DNA from 3 places in the Micromonospora sp. WMMD1128 genome. Region 2 is predicted to be linked to each of the others. Evidence: riboswitches for the same ligand, from Rfam matches in the RefSeq annotation. Region 2 holds a riboswitch; each other region holds the start of a gene.
What was found. A riboswitch is a leader RNA that binds a small molecule or an ion and turns the genes downstream of it on or off. The one in region 2 is predicted to bind cobalamin.
Positions count from the first base shown of each region.

Region 1 (7,240 bases), 2.7 Mb from region 2:
GCTCGCCGAGACGATGAACCGGATGCTCGAACGCCTGGAGACCGCCGCGGCGAGCCAGCGCCGGTTCGTCGCCGACGCCAGCCACGAACTGCGCAGCCCTCTGGCCACCCTGCGTGCCGGCCTCGACCGGCTGGCCGTGGCGACCTCGCCCGACGGCCAGCGCGACCTGGTCGAGCTGCTGCGCCGGGAGACCAGCCGGCTGGGTGACCTCGTCGCCGACCTGCTCCTGCTCGCGCGCATCGACGAGCGCGGCGGTACCGGGCGCCGCGACGACGTCGACCTCGACGACTTGGCCTACACCGAGCGGGACCGGCTCGCGGCGCACCGCCCGGACCTGACCGTCCGGGCCCACCTCACCCCCGTGCGGGTGGCCGGGGACGCCCACGACCTCGGCCGCGCTCTGCGGAACCTGGCCGACAACGCCGCGCGTCACGCCCGTACCCGGGTGACCCTGAACGTGTCGGTGCGGGACGCGTGGGCGTGCGTCGAGGTCACCGACGACGGACCCGGTGTCCCCGATGCCGACCGGGAGCGGATCTTCGACCGGTTCGTCCGTCTCGACGACAGCCGCACCCGCCCGGACGGCGGCAGCGGGCTGGGCCTCGCCATCACCCGTGAGGTCGTCTCGGCGCACGGCGGACACGTACAGGTGCTGCCCGGACCGGGCATGACCGTCCGGATCAGTCTGCCCCACGCCGTCGACTCCGAAGATCACTGAACCGACCTCGGCGGTTTCAGGCTCCTCTCAGCTGACGGGCGGCACCCTGGACAGGAGGCGCCTGCACGGGCCGGAGCCGTCACCGTCACGGGGGAGCGATGAACTATCACCTGTTCCAGATCGTCAACGACACAGCCGGCCGCAGCGACCTCGTCGACGACTTCTTCGAATGGACGGCGGTGTGGCTGATCTACGTCCTCGCCGCCACCGCGGCCATACCTGTCCTGGCCCACCTGCGGTACGGCCGCGCCGCCCTGGTGCGCGTCGTCGCGTCCCTCGGGCTGGCCTTCGCCGTCGGGCAGGCCGTTGCCGCGTTCAGCACCGAGGTACGGCCCTTCCAGGCCCATGCCGTGCACCAGCTGATCCCACACGCCGCCGGACCCTCGCTGCCGAGCGACCACGCGACGGCGGCGTTCGCGGTGGCGTTCGCCGTCGGGGCGTTCCTGTCCCGCCGATGGGGACTGGCGCTGAGCGTGCTCGCCGCCGTCATCGGCTTCGCCCGGGTCTGGACCGGCGTGCACTACCCCGGGGACATCCTCGCCGGCGCACTCATCGCCGCCGGAGCGGTCGCCACCATCGGCGTCGTCGGCCGCGCCTACGACCGCCGTACCGGCCGCCGCCTCGGCACCACCGCCTGAGCACCACCCCCCGCCCCTCGTTCCGGAGGTCATGCCATGTCCACGCCTCAGGCGACACTCGCCGTGGGCCCCAGCCTGATCGACCCGGAATGGCTGATCTCCACCTTCGGGCTGATCGGGATCCTCGCGATCGTCTTCGCCGAGTCCGGGTTGCTCATCGGATTGTTCCTCCCCGGCGACTCGCTGCTGTTCACCGCCGGACTCCTCGTCGCCGACGGCCGCTACCTGCACCAACCGCTCTGGCTCGTCTGCCTGCTCGCCGCCGTCGCCGCCGTCATCGGCGACCAGGCCGGCTACCTGTTCGGCAAGCGCGTCGGCCCGAGCCTGTTCCGTCGCCCCAACTCCCGCCTGTTCAAGCAGGAGAACGTGCGCCGGGCCGACGCCTTCTTCGCCCGCTACGGCGCCCGCTCGATCGTGCTGGCCCGCTTCGTGCCGATCGTGCGGACCTTCACCCCCGTCATCGCCGGGGTGAGCCGGATGCACTACCGCGCCTTCGTCACCTACAGCGTCCTCGGCGGGGTCCTGTGGGGAACCGGCGTGACCGTGCTCGGCTACTTCCTCGGGCAGATCAGCTTCGTCGCATCGCACATCGAGCTCATCCTCATCGCCATCGTGCTCATCTCCGTCCTGCCCATCGGCATCCAACTCCTGCGGTCCCGCCATCGGTCGGCAACCGCCTCCGTCGACGCGACGGCCGCTCCGGACGCATCCGGCGCCGACTGAACGACGCACCGCGGTCGCCGCCGGCACCTCCGGCCGGCGATCAACCGGTGGGGGTCAGGCGACGGCCCGGGCGCAGACCATCGGGTGCAGCAGCCGGGACAGTTCGGTGACGCCGGCGACGGGCCGCTCGAAGCCGAGCCGGATCCGCCGGGTCGCGCCGGGCCGGCCGTACGCGACGAGCAGCCCGTACCTGTCGATGCGGACCACCCGGGGCGATTCGCCGCCGGACAGCTTCAGCCGCTGGCGCAGGTGGCCGGCGACCTGCTCGGCGTGGTGGTCGGCGAGGTCGGCCAGCAACTCCGCCTCGACCGCGTGCAGCGGGTCGGGCTCGGCTTCCGCGTACGCCGCCGGGTCGATCCGGCGGACACCGCCGGCGTGTTCCCATCGGACCTCGGCCACCTCGAACCGGTACAGGCGGAACCGGCGGCCCACGTCGAGCAGGTCCCCGGTCGGCTGGGTGGCGGCGAAGTCCACGGCGGCCCGGCGCGCCTCGTCCCCGTCCAGCCGCTTCGCCCAGCCGGAGATCCAGGCCCGGCCGAGGGAGGGAGCGCCGGCGGCGGGCGGCAGGTCGAGCACGTCGAGGACGGTGGCGACGTCGGCACCCCCGTCCGGCGGCGACAGCGCCGCGGCGAGATCACTGACGATCGGCACCAGCAGCAGCACCCGGCCGTCCGGGTCGGTGGCGTGCCGGACCTGGTGCGGCCCGGCGTGTCGGGCCAGGTGGACAAGGGCGGGCAGCCAGCCCGCGACGAGGGTACGCACGATTTCCGCCGGGCTGGGGCGCATGGTCCCGACCTCCTCAAGAAAGGTTAGCCTTACCTAACTGGTAGGCTAGACCATCGGACCGGAGTCGTCGACGTCAACCACCCCGAGCAGGGACGATTGACATGGGTAATCCGGTGCGGACAGACTGTGGCCACAACTGAACACACCGCGCGTCCGTGCGGGGGAAGTCCGGTCGAAGTCCGGCGCTGGCCCGCAACGGTAGGCCGTCGAGGTGGCAGACACCCGGCGGTGAGCCCGAATACCCGGCGTACGCGCGCATCCGCTCCCCACCCGTCGTGGCCCACGGGTCGGAGTCCCGGTCGACCCCGCGCACCGCCGGGCGACCGGGTTTCTGACGACCGCCGGGCCGGAAAGGCGCTACCGATGGTCGTTCGCCTGAGCCGGCAATCCCCGCTCGCCCTGTTCCGCGGCACACTTGCCGCCCTCGCCCTCCGCCCGTCCACCGTCCGGGCCCGGCTCGCCGGTCTGCTGACCGCCGCGCTGGCCGCCGTCGCCCTGATCGCCGTCGAGCCCGCGCCGCAGGCCGCGCACGCGGCGGCCTGCACCGGCACCTCCGGCGTCACAGTCGTCGTCGACTACGCCGCCCTCGGCGGCGGCGTCCAGGTGGGCTGTGCGCTCGGCGACCCGGCCACCGGGCTGGCCGCGTTGCAGGGCGCCGGGTTCACCGTCACCGGCACCCAACGCTGGGGGCTGGCGTTCGTCTGCCGCATCAACGGCAAGCCGACCGCCGCGACGGACCCGTGCGTCAACACCCCGCCGGCCACCGCGTACTGGTCGTACTGGCATGCGTCGCCCGGCGGCGCCTGGTCCTACAGCTCCTCCGGGGCAGCCGGCTACAACCCCGCCCCGGGCAGCGTCGAGGGCTGGGCGTTCGGTTCCGGCGCGGCGCCCGGCATCACCGCTCCCTGATCCACACCGGCGCGGTGACCGGCAGCGCACCGGGTGCCGGTCACCGCCCCGGCGTCGGAAGGCGGCCGGGCGCTCGTCCCGGGTGCTCTCCGGAGTTCTCCCCGACCGCTCTGCGAAAGGCGTCCCTCATGCCCATGTCCCGGCCCCGGCGACTCGGCACCGGCCTCGCCGCCACCGTCGCGGCGGCACTCGCCGCGCTCACCACGCCCATGACCGTGCTGGCCGCTCCCGCCGCGGCCGACGCCGCCGCCGCGCGGGACGCCGCGACCTGGCTCGGTGGCGAGTTCACCGACGGGATTCTGCCCGGACCGTTCGGCGGCCCGGACTGGGGCCTGACCATCGACGGGGTCGTCGCGTTGTCCGCCACCGGCGTCGACACGCCGACCCGCCAGGCCGCCACGGCGCAGGTCGCGGCGCACGTGCGCGCCTACAACAGCTACGACGAGTGGGGCATCGAGGGCTTCACCGACGGCGGGGCCACCGCGAAGCTGCTCTACGCCGCCTCCGCCGCCGGCGCCGACCCCACCGACTTCGGCGGGTACGACCTGCGGGCCGAGACCCTGTCGCTGGTCTCCCCGACGGGCACCGGTGACCAGCGGGGCCGGATCACCAGCCGGGTCACCGCCGACAGCGGCCCGGACGCCAGCAACACCTTCGACCAGTCCTTCGCCGTGCTGGGCCTGGCCCGCAGCGGTGACGTCCCGCAGGACACCGTCGACTTCCTCGTCCGGCAGCAGTGCGCGGCGGGGGGCTTCCGGCTCTACCCGGACACCGCGGACGGGCCGTCACCGTCCTGCGACGAACAACCCGGCGCCACCCTCGACGTCGACTCCACCGCGATGGCCGTGCAGGCGCTGCTGACCGCCGCCGACGACGGCGCCACCGGGGCGGCCGGCGCGGCGCGCAGGGGCGCCGACTGGCTGGTGGCCCAGCAGCACGCCGACGGTTCCTTCGGCGGGTCGGGGCCGACGACCGGCGCGAACTCCAACAGCACCGGACTGGCCGGGCAGGCTCTGGCCGCCGCCGGACGCGACACCGAGGCCGCCCGCGCCGCCGACGCGCTGACCGCGTTGCAGCTCACCGACGCGAACGGCGGAAAGGCAGCCGCCGACGCGGGTGCCGTCGCCTACCACACCGAGGGTTTCACGACAGCCGTCGCGGCCGGGATCGCGGACATCGACCGGGACCAGTGGCGCCGGGCCACCGCCCAGGCCCTGCTCGGGCTCGCGCAGGTGCCGCTGGGCCGGATCGGCCTCGACCTGCCGCCGTCGCCCGACCCCACCCCGTCCGGTACGGCCTCGCCCACCGCCTCCCCCACCGGATCACCGACGCCGACCACGAGCGCCACCGCCAACCCGACCCCGACCTCGACCGGCACCGTCGACCCGACCCCCGGCGACACCGCGAGCCCGCCGGCGGCGACCCCGTCGGCCACCACGCCACCCGCGGCGACCGCCGCTCCGAGCACGGCACCGCCCGCCCCGGGGCTGGTTGGGCTGCCGACCACCGGCACGGCGATCGCCGGCTACGTGCTGGTCGCGGTGCTGATGGTCGGTGGTGGGGTGCTGCTCATGGTGCTCGGCCGGCGGCGGACGAGATGACGGCCCGGTACGCGCGAGCCGGGATCGTCCTCGCCCTGACCGCCGCGAGCACCCTTGCCGCACCGGCCGCGGGGGCGGAGGCCGCCGGCACGGCCGGCTACTGCCCGGACGCCTCCGGGGTCACCGTCGTGGTGGCCTTCAACGAACTCGGCGGCGGCACGGTGGTCCGCTGTGCCCACGGCGACCAGGCCACCGGACTCACCGCCCTGAAGAACGCCGGTTTCCCGATCACCGGCACGCTGCGCTGGGGCGAGGGGTTCATCTGCCGGATCGAGGGCAAGCCGTCGGCAGCCGCGGAGAAGTGCGTCGACACGCCGCCGGCCAGCGCCTACTGGTCGTACTGGCACGCCTCGAACGGCGGTGGCTGGACCTACAGCGACAAGGGCGTGGCCAACCGCAGACCGCCGGCCGGCAGCTTCGAGGGCTGGTCGTTCTCGCTCAACCGCGGCAGCAACGACGCGCCCCGGCCCGACGTCGTACCGAAGCGACCCGCGCCACCGGCGCCGCCCGCGCCACCGCCGGCCGCGGGCGGTGGTGGACCGGTCGCGACGCCGCCGGCCGCCGGTGGTGGGCCTGTCGCACCGCCCGCGCAGGGTGGTCGCGGGGCCGCCCCACCTGGCGGTCGGCCGGGTGCGGCCGGACCGACCGTCGACGCCACCGGGCTCCCCGCCCCCACGGGTACGGCCACCGGCGCCCCGTCGCCGACGCCGAGCCAGGTCGGTGCCCCGACCGGTGGGGCCACCGGCGTGTCGTCGCCGGGCGCCTCCGGGCCGGAGTTGACAGACGTCGCTGCCCCCCGCGACGGCGCAGGTCCACCGTTCGGCACGATCGCCGGGGTGCTGCTGCTCGTCCTGCTGGCCGGCGGCGGGTTGATCGCCGCGCGGCGACGGCGTACCACCGAACCGGATGCCTGACCGGTCCGCCACCGCCACGGTCGGGACCAGCCCGGATCCGGCCCTCGGCACCGGCCGGCGGCCGGTCCGGTGGTCGGCGGCGCGGCTGCCCCGCGGGCTGCACCCGGGGGCGTGGTGGCTGTGGGCGCTCGGCCTGGCCACGGCGGCCAGCCACACCACGAACCCGCTGCCGCTGGGTCTGCTCGTCGCCACCGCCGCGCTGGTGGTGGTCCGGCGGCGCGGCGACGCCCCGTGGGCCCTGGCGTTCCGGATGTACCTGTGGCTGGCCGCGGTCGTGGTGGGCATGCGGGTGGTGTTCCGGATCGTGTTCGGCGGCGGTCAGGGCGACCATGTGCTGCTCCGCCTGCCGGAGATCCCCCTGCCGGCCTGGGCGGCAGGCATCCGGCTGCTCGGGCCGGTCGCCGCCGAACAGGTCCTCGGCGGTTTCTACGACGGGCTGCGGCTGGCCACCATGCTTGTCTGCCTGGGCGCCGCGAACGCGCTGGCCAACCCGAAGCGGCTGCTCAAGGCCGTACCCGGCGCGTTGTACGCGGTCGGCACGGCCGTGGTGGTGGCGCTGTCGGTCGCTCCGCAACTGGTGGAAAGCGTGCTCCGGGTGCGCCGGGCCCGGCGACTGCGCGGCGCACCCGGACGCGGGATGCGGGCGCTGCGCGGGATCGCCGTGCCGGTGCTTGCCGACGCCCTCGACCGGTCCCTGGCCCTCGCGGCGGCGATGGACTCCCGCGGCTACGGGCGCACCGCCGCGGTGCCGGCCGGGCAACGCACCGCGACCGGCGTGCTGGTGCTCGGCGGGCTGATCGGCGTCTGCGCCGGCACCTACGGTCTGCTCGACACCGGCAGAGCCGGTTTCCTCGGTCTGCCGATGCTGCTCGCCGGGCTGGTCGCCGCCGTGACCGGGATGCTGTTGGCCGGGCGGCGGGTCCGGCGCAGCCGCTACCGGCCGGACCGCTG
Region 1 covers NZ_CP114902.1:6,716,851-6,724,090, reverse strand. The annotation lists gene O7602_RS30515 (HAMP domain-containing sensor histidine kinase) at 1-718, shown strand, start outside; gene O7602_RS30510 (phosphatase PAP2 family protein) at 817-1,356, shown strand; gene O7602_RS30505 (VTT domain-containing protein) at 1,393-2,079, shown strand; gene O7602_RS30500 (DUF2470 domain-containing protein) at 2,134-2,865, opposite strand; cobalamin riboswitch at 2,992-3,130, shown strand; gene O7602_RS30495 (hypothetical protein) at 3,229-3,774, shown strand; gene O7602_RS30490 (cell wall anchor protein) at 3,909-5,375, shown strand; gene O7602_RS30485 (hypothetical protein) at 5,372-6,289, shown strand; gene O7602_RS30480 (energy-coupling factor transporter transmembrane component T) at 6,282-7,240, shown strand, end outside.
Region 1: it holds a riboswitch for cobalamin, as region 2 does, so the genes downstream of both, O7602_RS30495 (hypothetical protein) here and O7602_RS11735 (ribonucleoside-diphosphate reductase subunit alpha) in region 2, are expected to answer to the same signal.

Region 2 (7,240 bases):
CCGGGCTGAACCCGCCGCGCCGGCACAGCGCGTCGCCGTCCGGGCTGACCGTCACCTCGACCGGCACGTTCTGCACCCAGATCCCCACCTGCGACCAGTGCGTGCCGATCGAGCTGGGGAACACCCGGGAGCGGATGCCGAGCAACTGCCACGCGTTGTCGTCGACGGCGTTGCCGAACTGCCGCGCGCCGGTCAGCGTGGACGTGTCGTAACCGGTGCCCGGCGCGTACGCCACGTCGATGGTCTGGTTCAGCGGCCGGGTGTTCACCCGCCCGCCCGCGTCCACCACCGCCGGCACGCTGGCCCGCCACAGCGGCACCAGGGTGACCTCCGGCGTCTGCGACGGTTCCGGCGGGTTCAGGTCGGTGATCCGCCAGTCCGCCACCGCCGTGCGCGCCTCCGGCACCCCGTCGGCCTCGCTCGCGGTCACCCGGTAGGCCACCGCCGCGCCGGCGAGGATGTCCGCCGGGATCACCGCCTGGCACTCGCTCACCTGCTCACAGGTCCGCACCACGCGGGGCGCGAGCGCCACCGGCCGGCCGATCCAGCCGGCCGGGCTCATCTCCACCGTGATCCGGGCCGCCGGCCGGGCGGTGTGGTCGGTCGCGACCACCCTGGCCCGGATCGACGTGCCGGGCACGGACTGCGGGTTGACCGCCGGGACACCGGGCTCGGCGAGCGCGTACACCTCCAGGCCCGGCGGCGGGTCGGACACCGGCACGGTACGCGAGGCGGCCGGGAACGTCCGCCCGTCGTCGGCGGCGCCCTCAAGCGTGAACACGTAGCTGCCGGGTGTGGCCCAGGAGCCGTCGGCGTGCCGGCCGGTCCAGGAGAACGACAGCGGGCCGGCGGCACGGCGCACGTCGGGGCTGCGGAACACCTCGACGCCGCCGCGCAGCACCCGCATCCGGAACGTGCCGGCCGTCGGCACCACCGCGCTGACCACGATCGGACCGCTGCGGTACTGCCAGTTGGTGGCCGGCTGGCTCGACATGTCGGTGAAGGCCAGCGCGACCCGCTGGATCACCCGCGCCTGGGTGCGCTTCGCCGAGCCGGCGTCGATGGGGTCGACGACCGTGATGTCGTACCCGCCGACCGCCGCGTACGACCCGTCGGACCAGCGGCCGTCCCAGTCCACGTTGAACGCGCCGCCGTAGAACGGGGCCTCGTAGAGCGTGAACGACGCGCCTGTCGCCTGCGCGGTGACGGTGAACCGCAGCGCCGACGGCACCGACAGCGAACCGCTGATCGTCAGCCGCTCGCCGAGCCGCGGGTCGAACTCCCGGGGCGTGCCGGTCGGCGGCGGCGACGTGATGCCGATCGTGGTCGGCCGGGGCGCGACCGTCACCGTGAAGATCGCCCGCGACGGCCCGCCGCTGGTGCTCCACCGGGACGTGCCGCTCCGGCCGCCGAGCAGGCTCGTGGTCGCCCAGTCCTTCGCCGCGCCGGGGTTGAGGTCGGCCTGCTCGCGGCTGCCGCCCTCGGTGGAGTCGTCCTCCCACAGCTCGAAGGTGACCCGGAAGTCGCCGGTGACCGAACGCCCGGCGCAGACCGTGCTCGGCGTGACGATGTCCGTCCCCGACGTGGCCGGCAGCGCCATCTCGCAGCGCTGCTGCTGGCCGTTGTCCTGGGTGATGACGGCGACGCCGAACAGTTCCGGCGGGTCGCAGATGACCAACCAGACCCGGTCGAGGCACTCGGTGGTGTGCATCTCGTCGACCGTGACGGTGACCGTGGAGCCGTAGCTGGCCACGGCCGGCGCGGCCGGCAGCGCGGCGGCGAACGCCACCCCGACCACCGTGGCCAGCGCCGCCGCCAGGAACGGCCGCAGCCGTTGACGTATCCGTTTCACGCGTTCCCCCCTCGTCCGCCGACGCCCGCCCGGGACCGGCGCAGACAACTGTGCGGATCGGCGTGGACGCGGGCGATACGCGCATGCGCGTACCGGGGATGTCGCCGGCCGGACTGCGGACCCGGCGGCGGTGTGCGGTCGGTCGTCCCGGCCGCCGCGGGCGCGGCCGGGACGACCGACGACGGTCAGAAGTCGTCGTCGAAGGTGACGCTGCCGGTCACCCCGACCTGGTACGCCGACACCCGCCGCTCGAAGAAGTTCGACAGCTCCTGCACGTCCTGCAACTCCATGAACGCGAACGGGTTGCCGCTGCCGTACATCGGCGCGATGCCCAGCGCGGCCAGCCGACGGTCGGCGACGTGTTGCAGGTACGCGCGCATGTCCGTCGGCGACATCCCGGACACGCCCTGGCCGAGGAGGTCCTCGGCGAACTGCGCCTCGCACTCCACCGCCTCGGCGAGCATGTCCCGGACCTGCCGCTCCATCTCGTCGTCGAACAGGTCCGGCTCCTCGGCGCGCACCGTGTCCACCACGTCGAAGGCGAACGCCATGTGCATCGACTCGTCGCGGAACACCCAGTTGGTGCCCGACGCCAGCCCGTTGAGCAGCCCCCGGGAACGCAGGAAGTAGACGTAGGCGAACGCGCCGTAGAAGAACAGCCCCTCGATGCAGGCGGCGAAGCAGATGAGGTTGAGCAGGAACGCCCGCCGGTCCGCCCGGGTGCGCAGCTCCCGCAGCTCGAAGATGGAGTCGATCCACCGGAAGCAGAACTCGGCCTTGCGGGCGATCGACGGGATGTTCTCCACCGCCGCGAACGCGGCGAACCGTTCGGTCTCGTCCGGCACGTAGGTGTCCAGCAGGTTCAGGTAGAACTGGACGTGCACCGCCTCCTCGAACAGCTGCCGGGACAGGTAGAGCCGGCCCTCCGGGGAGTTGACGTGCTGATAGAGGTTGAGCACCAGGTTGTTGGCGACGATGGTGTCGCCGGTGGCGAAGAACGCCACCAGCCGGGACACCAGGTGCCGCTCGGCCGGCGAGAGCCGGTCCAGGTCGGCCAGGTCGGCGTGCAGGTCCACCTCCTCGACGGTCCAGGTGTTGCGGATGGCGTCCCGGTAGCGGTCGAAGAAGTGCGGGTAGCGCATCGGTCGCAGGGTCAGGTTCATGCCCGGGTCGAGCAGCAGGGGCCGGGTCTCGGTGTGCGTCACTGGCAGGCCTCGCAGCTCTCGGGGTTCTCCAGGGAACAGGCCGCCGCCGCGTCCACGACCGGGGCCAGCACCGTGGCCTGCTGGATCCGGGTCGCGGGACGTGACCGCAGGTAGTAGGTGGTCTTCAGCCCGGCCTGCCAGGCGTACCGGTACATCGAGGAGAGCTTGCCGATCGTCGGCGCGCTCAGGAACAGGTTCAGCGACTGCGACTGGTCGACGAACGGCGCCCGCGCGGCGGCCAGGTCGATGAGCGCCCGCTGCGGCAGCTCCCACGCGGTGCGGAACAGCTCCCGCACCTCGGCGGGCAACTCGTCGATGCCCTGCACCGAGCCCTCCGCCCGCTTGATCCGGTCCCGGATCTCCGGCGTCCAGAGCCCGCGTGCCTTCAGCTCCCGCACCAGATATGTGTTGACCTGGAGGAACTCGCCGGACATGGTCTCGCGTTTGAACAGGTTGGACACCTGCGGCTCGATGCACTCGTAGCAGCCGGCGATCGAGGCGATGGTGGCGGTCGGCGCGATCGCCACCAGCAGCGAGTTACGCAGCCCGTGCGCGGCGATCCGCTCGCGCAGCGCCGTCCAGCGGGCGGTCCGCGCCCGCTCCGCGCCCCACAGGTCCGGGTGCAGGTCGCCCTTCGCGGCCCGGGTCCGGTCGTACGCCGGGTGCGGGCCGAACCGCTCGGCCAGCCCGGCGGACGTCTCCAACGCGGTCAGGAAGATCTCCTCCTGCACCCGGGTGGACAGCTCCCGCGCCCGCGCCGAGTCGAACGGCAGGCGCAGCGTGAAGAACGCGTCCTGAAGACCCATCAGCCCCAGCCCTACCGGCCGCCAGCGCGGGTTCGACGCCGCCGCCTGCGCGGCCGGGTAGTAGTTGATGTCGATCACCCGGTCGAGGAAGACCACCGCCGTGCGCACCGTGGCCCGCAGCTTCTCCCAGTCGACGCCGTCGGCGGTGACGTGCGCGCCGAGGTTGACCGAGCCGAGGTTGCACACCGCCGTCTCGGCGTCGTCGTTGACCTCCAGGATCTCGGTGCACAGGTTGGACAGGTGGATCACGTTCCCCGGCTCGCCGGTCTGGTTGGACAGCCGGTTCGCCGCGTCCTTGAACGTCATCCAGCCGTTGCCGGTCTGCGCGAGCGTGCGCATCATCCGCCCGTACAGGTCCCGGGCCTTCACCGTGCGGACCGCCTTCTTCTCCGCCGCCCGGTACGCGGCGTCGAACGCCTCCCCGTACAGGTCGGGCAGCTCCGGGGCGTCGGACGGGTCGATCAGCGACCAGTCTTCGTCGGCCTCGACCCGGCGCATGAACTCGTCCGGGATCCAGTTGGCCAGGTTGAGGTTGTGCGTCCGCCGGGACTCCTCGCCGGTGTTGTCCCGCAGCTCCAGGAACTCCTCCACGTCCGGGTGCCACGGTTCCAGGTAGACGCAGGCCGCGCCCTTGCGCCGGCCGCCCTGGTTGACCGCCGCGACCCCGGCGTCGAGCGTCTTCAGGAACGGCACGATGCCGTTGGAGCGCCCGTTGGTGCCCCGGATCAACGCGCCCCGGCCGCGTACCCGCGACCAGGAGATGCCGATGCCGCCGGAGAACTTCGACAGCTTCGCCACCTGGTGGTAGCGCTCGTAGATCGAGTCCAGCTCGTCGCGCGGCGAGTCGACCAGGAAGCACGACGACATCTGGGTGTGCCGGGTGCCGGAGTTGAACAGCGTGGGGGAGCTGGGCAGGTAGGCCAGCGCGGACATCAGCCGGTAGAAGCCGACCGCCTCGGCCGGCGTGTGCGACAGCCCGCACGCCACCCGCAGCAGCCAGTACTGCGGTGTCTCCACCACCAGCCGCGACTCCGGGTGCCGCAGCAGGTAGCGGTCCGCCACCGTGCGCAGTCCGAAGTATTCGAAGCGCAGGTCGCCGGCGGGGTCCACGGCGTCGTCCAGCTCGCCGGCGTGGCGGGCCACGAACGCGGCGGTGTCGTCACCGACCAGCCCGAGGGCGTGCCCGTACGCGATCGACTGGCTGAAGGTCGCCACCTGCTGCCCGCGGACCTCCTCGTGCACGTACGCGGCAAGCAGCCGGGCCGCCAGTTTCGAGTACTGTGGCTCCTCGCCGATCAGCTCGGCCGCGGTCTGGATCGACAACCGGTCCAGCTCGGCGGTGCTCGCCCCGTCGTACAGCCCGCTTATCGTCCTGGTGGCGACCCGCAACGGGTCCACCTGGTCCAGGTCGGCGACCCAGCGTTCGACCGCCCGCACGATCCGGTTGACGTCGACCGGCTCGGTGTCGCCGTCCCGCTTGCGGACCCGCATCGCCGACCGGCGCTGCTCCGGAGGGCTCTCCCGCACGACCGTCATGACCTCTCCTCGCTGTCACTGGCGATGGCCTCGGACGGCGGGAGAACGCCAACGGGCGCGGCACGACGGCCGGCCCGGCTGCTGGCGTCGGTCGTCCCGCGCGACCTTCGACCGCCGCGCGCGGTGGCGCGCGGCGCGCTGGCAGGTCTTCGGACTCGCGGGCCGGACCGGGTTCGGTCGCCTACTGGCCGTCGCTTCCCAGGCCGGTGGCCCAGTGCTGATGACGGCGGTCGTTCCCACTTACCGCTGCGGGGCAGTCCCGGACTCGCACCGGGTTCCCTCTTGCCTCGACCACCCCCGAAGGCGCGGCCGAACCAGCTGCGGCACCACCATATATGGCGATGAAGGCCCGCACGCAACACCACATGTCGCCCCCCGGCGTGTCAACCCGAAGGAAGGGGCCCCGCTTAACGCATTCGGTGGAGGCGGGGCCCCCGCTTAACACCCCGGCGCGCGCGTCAGCTGCCGGCCGGGGCGGGCGAGACCGGGACCGCCGGGCGGCGGCGACGTTGGCGCAACCCGACCACGGCGTCGATGATGAGGAAGCCGAGCAGCGGGCCACCGAACCACGGCAGCGCCCAGCCGAGCGCCACCACGACCGGCACGCCGACAAGCAGCGCCCACCAGCGCAGCCCGCGTACCGCCCCGCGGGCCGGCGGCGCGCCAAGCGGCGCGCGGCGGTCGGCGCGGGTGGGTCGGCGCTGCCACCACATCCGGTAGCCCCAGACGACGACGCAGAGCAGGCCGAGCGCGAGCGCGGCGAGCAGGATCTGGTTCACCGGCCCGAACAGCCGGCCCATGTGCGCCTGGATGCCGAGCTTGCTGAGCTTCGCCAGCACCGGCCAGTCGGCGAAGTCACTGCGCGCGGTCACCGTCCCGGTGGCCGGGTCGACCGCGACCCGGTCGTACCCGACCGGCCACCTGTCGTCGGTCTGGGCGACCGTCCACGCCGCGCCGGCCTCGCCGGGCGGGGTGATCGCGACCGGGCCGGACAGGCCGGCGGCGCGGGCGCCGCCGAGCACCCGGTCGTACGTCGCCGGGTCCGTCGCCGTCGCGGTGGCCGCCCCGCCGTGCTGGTGCTCGCCACCGCCGGTGGCCGGCGGCGCGCCGGCGAGCGCGGTGGAGATCTCCGGGGTACGGGCCCGCAGCGCGTCCAGCCCGGCGCCGAAGTTCGCCCCGGCGTAGCGGGACCAGGTCAGGCCGGTGGCGGAGAGGAAAAGCAGGCCGACGGCGAGCCACACACCGGTGGTGGCGTGCCAGCCCCGGGTCCGGCGCACGCCCCGGGCGGCGGACAGGTCGGGCACGAGCAGGTGCCGGGCCCGGGACCGGCCCGCCGCGCGCCGGCGCCACCACAGCACCACGCCGCCGAGCGCCAGCACCCACAGCCAGCTCGCCGCGATCTCCGAGTAGTGCCGCCCGACCGCGCCCAGGTGCAGGTTGCGGTGCAGGTCGTCGAGCCAGGTCGTGGCCGGCGTCGAACCGAACCAGGTGGTCAACCCGCCGGACACCCGAGCGGTGTACGGGTCGACGTAGACGGTGTGCTGCCGGTCGCCGAGGTCGTCCCGGGCGAAGACCACGCGGGTGGTCCGGTCGCCGTCGCCGGGCTGCACCTCGGTGAGCGTGCCGTCGGGGTGCGCGGCGCGGGCGGCGGCGATCTGCTCGGCGAGCGGCCGGGGCTGCCCGCCGACGGTCGAGACGGTGAGCTTGTCGCCGTAGAGCGCGTCGTCGAGCTGCGGGGTGAGCGTGTAGGCCAGCCCGGTGAGCGCGGCGACCAGCAGGAACGGCGCGACCAGGACGCCGGCGTAGAAGTGCAGGCGGGTCAGCAGCGCCACCGCCGCGGA
Region 2 covers NZ_CP114902.1:2,566,921-2,574,160, forward strand. The annotation lists gene O7602_RS11725 (hypothetical protein) at 1-1,852, opposite strand, end outside; gene O7602_RS11730 (ribonucleotide-diphosphate reductase subunit beta) at 2,038-3,015, opposite strand; gene O7602_RS11735 (ribonucleoside-diphosphate reductase subunit alpha) at 3,054-5,399, opposite strand; cobalamin riboswitch at 5,522-5,733, opposite strand; gene O7602_RS11740 (PepSY domain-containing protein) at 5,858-7,240, opposite strand, start outside.

Region 3 (7,240 bases), 680 kb from region 2:
TCACCACCGGCTACGACGCCACCTCCGGCCTGCCCGTCACCCTCACCACCGGCTCCGCCTACGGCAACAGCTACGTCATCGGACAGCAGTACACCGCCTACGGCGAACCCACCATGCTCACCCGCAAAAGCGCCGGCAACTACGTCGAAGAGACCAACACCTACGACCTGACCACCCGCCGGCTCACCAACACCTACGTCAAACCCGAAACCGCCGCTGGCAAGGTCTCCAACCGCACCTACGACTACGACGACGCCGGCAACATCACCTCCATCGCCGACCAGCCGGAGGTCGGCCAGACCGACACCCAGTGCTTCCAACAGGACCCGCTCGGCCGACTCACCAGCGCCTGGACCCCGAAGACCGGCGTCGACTGCAAGACCACACCCACGACCGCCAACCTCGGCGGCCCCGCCCCCTACTGGCACGACTGGACCTTCGACAAGGTCGGCAACCGCCTCACCGAAACCGCCCACACCAGCGCCGGCGACACCAAACGCACCTACACCGTCCCCACCGGCGGGCAGAACGTCGTGCGCCCCCACGCCGCCACCTCCGTCCTCACCGAAGCCCCCGGGCAGCCCGCTGTCACCAACGCCTACGCCTACGACAACACCGGCAACACCATCTGCCGCCCTACCGGCGCCGCAGCCAACACCTGCCCTCCAGGCAACGCCTCGCAGAACCTGTCCTGGGACTCTGAGGGACGGTTGAACAGCATCTCCGGTGATGCGCCCAGCGCCGGCAGCAACATCTACGACGCCGACGGCAACAGACTCCTACGCCGCGACGCCACCGGCACCACCCTCTACCTACCCGGCATGGACATCCGCTGGAACGGCACCAGCCGCAACACCACCCGCTACTACACCTTCGCCGGCCAGCTCATCGCCTCCCGCACCGCAACCGCCCTCACCTGGCTCATCACCGACCACCAAGGCACCCAACACACCACCATCAGCAACACCGGCGCACAAACCGTCACCCGCCGCTACCAAACCCCCTACGGCAACCCCCGCGGATCCCAAATCCCCTGGGCCAACCCCAAGGGCTACGTCGGCGGCGACAACGACCCCAGCGGACTCACCCACCTCGGCGCCCGCGAATACGATCCAGGACTCGGCAGGTTCATCAGTGTCGATCCTGTCATGGACCTCGCCGATCCACAGCAATGGAACGCCTACGCCTACAGCAACAGCAACCCCATCAACCTGTCCGACCCCAGCGGCCTCAAAGCCTGCGCTGACGACCGCTGCGGCCCTGGCGCCGACTACGACGACCTCTACGGCAAGCCGGTCTCTGTCAAGGGCGACAACGACGGCTGCAACGGCCACTGCGGCGACGACGATTGGACCAGCGCCCGCAAAAACCACAAAAAGACCAACGGCGGTGGGGGTCGGCGTAGCCCCAAGAGCTTCCTGGACGACGTCAAGGCAAAACTTGACCGACTGGATGCCGCGACGGTCGACAACCCCGACTGGGCGCTGCAGCCTGTCTACCAAGGCTGGCAAAACGCAGAAGTCGCGGCCGAAGGGCTTCTCGGGGTAGACGACCTCTACACCTGCGCAGCCACAGGCGACGGCGAAGCCTGCGCCTGGACCGCCTTCAACGGCATCGCTCTACTAACCGGCATGTGGGCCGCCAGAGCAGGCGGTGGCCTCATCGCCGCCGAAGGTGCCACCAACGGCACCAAAATCGCTGCAGGACTGTGCAGCTTCTCCGCTGAGACACAAGTGCTCATGGCAGACGGCACCACCAAGGAGATGCAAGACCTCCGAGTCGGAGACGTGGTCGCTGCTGCTGACCCCGAGACCGGGGAAAGCGGTGCCGAGAGCATCACGAACCTCTGGATCCACGACGACGAACTTCGCCTCCTGTCCGTCGCCGGGGGATCGGTGGCGACGACCAACGACCACCCTTTCTGGAATGCAAGCGAACACGTATGGCAGCCCGCCAAGGAACTCGCCGCGGGCGACGCTCTGCTCAGCAGTGACGGTAGGCTGCTGGTTGTTCAGGGGTTTGGCGCAGAGATTGGGACCCGCGCGGCGTACAACCTGACGGTCGCTAACCTTCACACGTACTATGTAATCGTTGGCGGCACATCGGTACTGGTGCACAACACGAATGGTTGTCGGGTGGTCTCGAAGTATGAGGACGTAACCCGGCCTGGTGCCCGCATGTCGAATAGGCTTACTGATGTTGGCCCCAATGAGTTCGCGCGAAATCTCGAGGCGAATGGTTGGAATCGTATGGACAAGGATTGGGGGACGGTGTACGAGAAGGGAGGAGCAAGGTATCAGCTTCGTGATCATGCGAAGTCCCACGATGGATGGACGGCCGAGTTTTTCAAGCCCGGTTCCAAGAAACCCGATCTCAAGATCAGATTGGGGGAGGACTAATGACGGCAAGCGGTCTGATATCCGATCGCAACGACTATGTGGCGATCCGTTCGCGCGCGGCTGCGGTGTTTCATGTTGATGCCAGGCTTCCCGGTCAAGTCTTTAGGGCGGGCGCAAGTGATTCTCTATTCTGTGAGTTCGAGGCAATCCTAGCCCCAGACTTCTGGCCAACATTCTGCGCCATGGCGCATTGGTATGGCGACCCTCGAGTTGAGCTGCTCGTTTTGGAACCCGACTGCGGTGAATACTACTTCCCGAAACATCATACTTATTCTGCAGTCTCTCTTCCTGTCGAAGCCGGCGAGGACGATTACTGGGCTGCGATCGGGTGCGAGCTGTCCGGAGACGCATATACGTCGTTGGCGGTAACGGCAAACGTAGTTGCTGTTGGTGGAGCTTCTGGAAGATGGGGGTGCTGGGGCGAGAGGGACTCCGAAGTTGCAGTTTTTAGCGGCTTCCCGAGTCCGGCTCATCGAAGTGAGTGGCGTGCTCGATTTGGCCCGTTCCTTGAGGTGTCTGACGCTTTGAATTCGTACTTTCCCTGGACCTATAGAGGTCATGCTGCGCCAGATGGATACGCTGCTGCGCTGACGGCCAATTATGGTCCCCCAGTTGATTCGTCCTTGTAAGAACTCCTAACTCTGGATGCGTTGGAGTTGGCGCCAGCAGATGAGGGCGCAGGCGAGGCTGAGGAAGGCTTCGTGGATGTCGTCGCGGATTTCCCAGCGGATGCGTAGACGGCGGAACCAGTGCAGCCAGGCGATGGTGCGTTCGACGACCCAGCGTGTGGTGCCGAGGCCGGAGCCGTGGGGTGTGCGGCGTCGGGCGATGACGGGGGTGACGCCGCGGGCGCGGACTTGTTCGCGGTGGCTGTCGTAGTCGTAGCCCCGATCGGCATACAGCCGGTCGGGGCGCCGCCGGGGTGGGCCCGGTCGGCCGCCGATGGCGGGGATGGCGTCGAGCAGGATGGTGGTCTGGGTGGAGTCGTGTCTGTTCCCGCCGGTCAGCGTGACCGCGAGGGGGATGCCGCCGGCGTCGGTGATGACGTGGTGTTTCGAGCCCGGTTTGCGGCGGTCGACCGGGCTCGGACCGGTTTTGGGCCGCCCTTGAGCGCCCGGATGTGGGAGCCGTCGATCACCGCCCTCGACAGGTCCAACTGCCCCGCGCCATGCAGGCGGGCCAGCAGCAGCTCGTGCAGCCGCTGCCACACCCCGGCCTGGTTCCAGTCCCGCAGCCTGCGCCAGCAGGTCATCCCGCAGCCGAACCCCAACTCCTGAGGTAGGTACTCCCACGGAATCGCGGTGTAGAGCACGAACAAGATCCCGCACAACACTTTCCGGTCATCGAGGGGCTTACGCCCCGGATACCGGCTGCGGCGTGGTGGGCGGGGTGGCAGCAGCGGCGCGATCTCGGCCCACAACTCATCCGAGACGATCCACGGCGGCTGCTCACCCCTCCTCACGTTCAGACGAAACGACCCTCACGTCCGATCGGTTACGCCCAACATCATTAAGTTAGGACCTCTTAGTACACCTATGAAGAGTTGCGGTGTAGGTCGGCGCGACCGCCTCAATTCGTCGTGTGATCTAGCCGACACGCGAAGCGAAGTTGAACTTAGGTTGGTTGCACCGTATGCTATGAGCATGTGCACCCGGATTGGTGCACAAATGAAACTCGTGGGGGTTCAAGTCCCCCCTCGGACACATCATTACCACATATCGATCAAAATCCGCGCAGGTTGACCTGCGCGGATTTTTCTGTGGGTTGGTGTGCAGTGTTCCTGGTCGCAGATGATGGTGATCTTCTTTCTGCGCAGGAGCGTGACCAGGTCGTGTGGAGCTTGGATGCCGCTGGCGAGGCGAGGATGGTCGGCGAGTCTCGCGATGATGTGGTCTTCTCTGAGGTAGAGGATCTTGCGCCGGTGACGGGCGGCGGCCCAGCCCCGCGACACCGAGATCAGCGGCGGCGTCCCGCACGGCCCCGGGCCCGCCACCGCTGTCGAGCAACTCGTCGACCAGCAGCGGGAACCGGCCCGCGGTGAGGCGCTGCGGCACCCAGGCCACCTCCCGCCTGCGTCGAGCCCACTCCGCGCCGCGCCGCAAACCGGTGTACACCGACACCGCCGCCGGCCAGGGGATGCAGGCCGCGCGCCGCGTGCAGCAGGGTCGTCTCGCCGGAGCCGTTGGGCCTGTCAACGCCACGTGCTCACCCGGACCGACGACCAGATCGACCGCGTCCACCGTGGTCCTGCGGCCGTACCGGCAGGTGACGGCCCGGAATGTCACCGCGGCGGCGCTCACTCGACCGGCCTCGGCGCGCGGTGTCCAGTGGGTGGCCCGCAGATCCTTCGCGCACCCATCCGGCCGTCGCGTGTCCGAGTCGCGGGACACCTCGACGGCACCGATCAGGACGCGACGAGACCGGCGTCACCCGCCCCGACCTGCCACACCGGCCGCGTTCGGACGACTGGCTACGATGGCGGCAGCGCTGGTTCATCCGGTCGGCGACGGCCGGGTGTCGTAAGAGGGAACCCGGTGGAAGTCCGGGACTGCCCCGCAGCGGTGAGTGGGAACGACCGCCGTCAACGAAGCACTGGGCCACCGGCCTGGGAAGCGACGGCCAGTAGGTGACCGAGACCGGTCATGCCCGCGAGTCCGAAGACCTGCCCGCGCCGCGCGCACCACCGGTGCGCGCTGCCGTCGACCTCGCGGGTGGGCCGGGCGGGTGACCCGTCGTACGCGACCCGTCGGCGTGTCCTCGACGCGCGCCCTCCGGTCGGCGGTCCGCTGCATCGAGGACGGACCCGCACAGTGCCCGACACCATCACGCTCGCCGGCCGACCACCGTCGGCGTCGCACCTGACCCTGTCGCAGATCATGGACCAGCACCACACCAACCTGATGGGTACGGTGCACGGCGGCCGGATCCTCAACCTGATCGACTCGGTCGCCGGGGTGGTCGCCGCGCGCCACTCCGACGGCCCGGCGGTCACCGCTGCCATCGACGAGACCGCCTTCCTGCGCGCGGTCCGGGTGGGCGACGTGGTCCACGTCGACGCCCGGATCACCTGGGCCGGCCGCAGCTCGATGGAGGTGGCGGTGAAGGTCAGCGCGGACCGGTGGGACCGGGCGGTGCCGCCGGTCGACGTGGCGACGGCGCATCTGGTGATGGTGGCCGTGGACGATCACGGCGATCCCCGTCCGGTACCGCCGCTGCTGCCGGAGACCGACGGGGACCGGCGGCGTTACCGGGAGGCGCAGATCCGGCGGGAGCACCGGCTGGCGCTGCGGCGGGCGTTGCTCGACGGCGCCGGGGAGGGCTGAGCGATGCTCGGACTGTCCGTGGCGACCCTCGCCGGCTACCTCGCCGCGATCGTCGTCCTCATGGTCACGCCCGGTCCGGACATGATGTTCGTGCTGGCCAACGCCACCCGCTACGGCGCCCGGTCGGGCGTCGTCGCCGCGCTGGGCGTCGCCGCGGGGGAGGCCGTGCACGTGGCGGCGGTGGTCGGGGGACTGGCCACCGTGATCAGCGCGTCGCCGACGTTGTTCACGGCGATCCGATGGGCCGGCGCCGCGTACCTGATCGTGTTGGGTGTCCGGGCCTCGCGCCACCGCGATCCGGTGGCCGTCACCGGTCCGGACCGTGGCGCGTCGCCCGGTCGGGCGTTTCTGCGCGGCCTGGTGACGAACCTGCTCAACCCCAAGATGATCCTGTTCAGCGTGGCGTTCCTGCCCCAGTTCGTCGACCCCGGCACCGGCGACGTCACGGCGCAGCTCGTCCTGCTCGGCGCCGTGTTCGTCGCCGTGCAGCTCGCCGTGGACGTCACCCTCGGCGCGGGCGCCGGCCGGCTCGCCCGCCGGTTGGCCGACCGGCGGTGGTCGCGGCGGATCAACCGGCTCTGTGCGGTCGCGTTCATCGCACTCGGCGTCCGGCTGGCCGTTGGCTGACATGCCGTCACCTGGTGGGGCGGCGCTCACGCCGACTACCTGAGCGTCGTTCGCACCGGTGCCGGCCGGCGCAAGCAATCGTGGCGCGGGTCAGGGCGGCGTTCGGGTCGGCGCCGAGGATCAGCGGTGACGGCGCGACGTCGCCGCGGACGAGGAGGTCGCCGATGGCGGCGATCATGGCGCCGTTGTCGGTACAGAGTCGGGGTGCGGGCACGCGCCGGCGGCGTGACAGCGGTGTCCGGCGAGGGCACGCACGCGGCTGTTGGCGGCGACGCCGCCGACGAGTAGCAGGGTGTCGATGTCGCGGTCGCGGCAGGCGGCGACGGCTTTGAAGACCGCACGAAGCTGCCGGCCCACCGACCCCGACACCGCGAGGCCGGACGACGTGAGCCCGTCGCCCAGGCCCGGCCCCCGGGTCACCGCTACGCGCACCTGGGTGGTGTCGTCCCACCGTGTGTGGGACAGGCACACCGCCAGCCCACCGCGGTCGGTGGGGTTCGTCCGGTGCCCGCGGGGGCGGCCGGTTGACCGGCCGTTGCGGTCAGGTGGTCCTGCCGCGGCACGGCGCGCTACGACGCCGCGACGCGCGAGTGTCGTACGAAGAGCGGCGCGGCGGAGCCGATCCATCACGGCGCTCACCCGCTCGACAGGCGATGTGATCAATCCCCGCTCCTCACGACAACCGCCACCTTGTTGCAAGATACTGGCAACAACCAAACTATGGCAGCATCACCGGAAGGATTCCCTGATGGCGCTCTACACCCTGCCCGACATGCCCTACGACTACGGCGCGCTGGAACCGGCCATGTCCGGCGAGATCCTCCAGCTGCACCACAGCAAGCACCACGCCGCGTACGTCAAAGGCGCCAACGACGGCCTGGAGCGGCTCGC
Region 3 covers NZ_CP114902.1:1,889,507-1,896,746, forward strand. The annotation lists gene O7602_RS08970 (RHS repeat-associated core domain-containing protein) at 1-2,399, shown strand, start outside; one part of gene O7602_RS08975 (IS5 family transposase) at 3,035-3,498, opposite strand; one part of gene O7602_RS08975 (IS5 family transposase) at 3,498-3,834, opposite strand; cobalamin riboswitch at 4,871-5,084, shown strand; gene O7602_RS08980 (acyl-CoA thioesterase) at 5,210-5,722, shown strand; gene O7602_RS08985 (LysE family translocator) at 5,726-6,349, shown strand; gene O7602_RS08990 (superoxide dismutase) at 7,098-7,240, shown strand, end outside.
Region 3: it holds a riboswitch for cobalamin, as region 2 does, so the genes downstream of both, O7602_RS08980 (acyl-CoA thioesterase) here and O7602_RS11735 (ribonucleoside-diphosphate reductase subunit alpha) in region 2, are expected to answer to the same signal.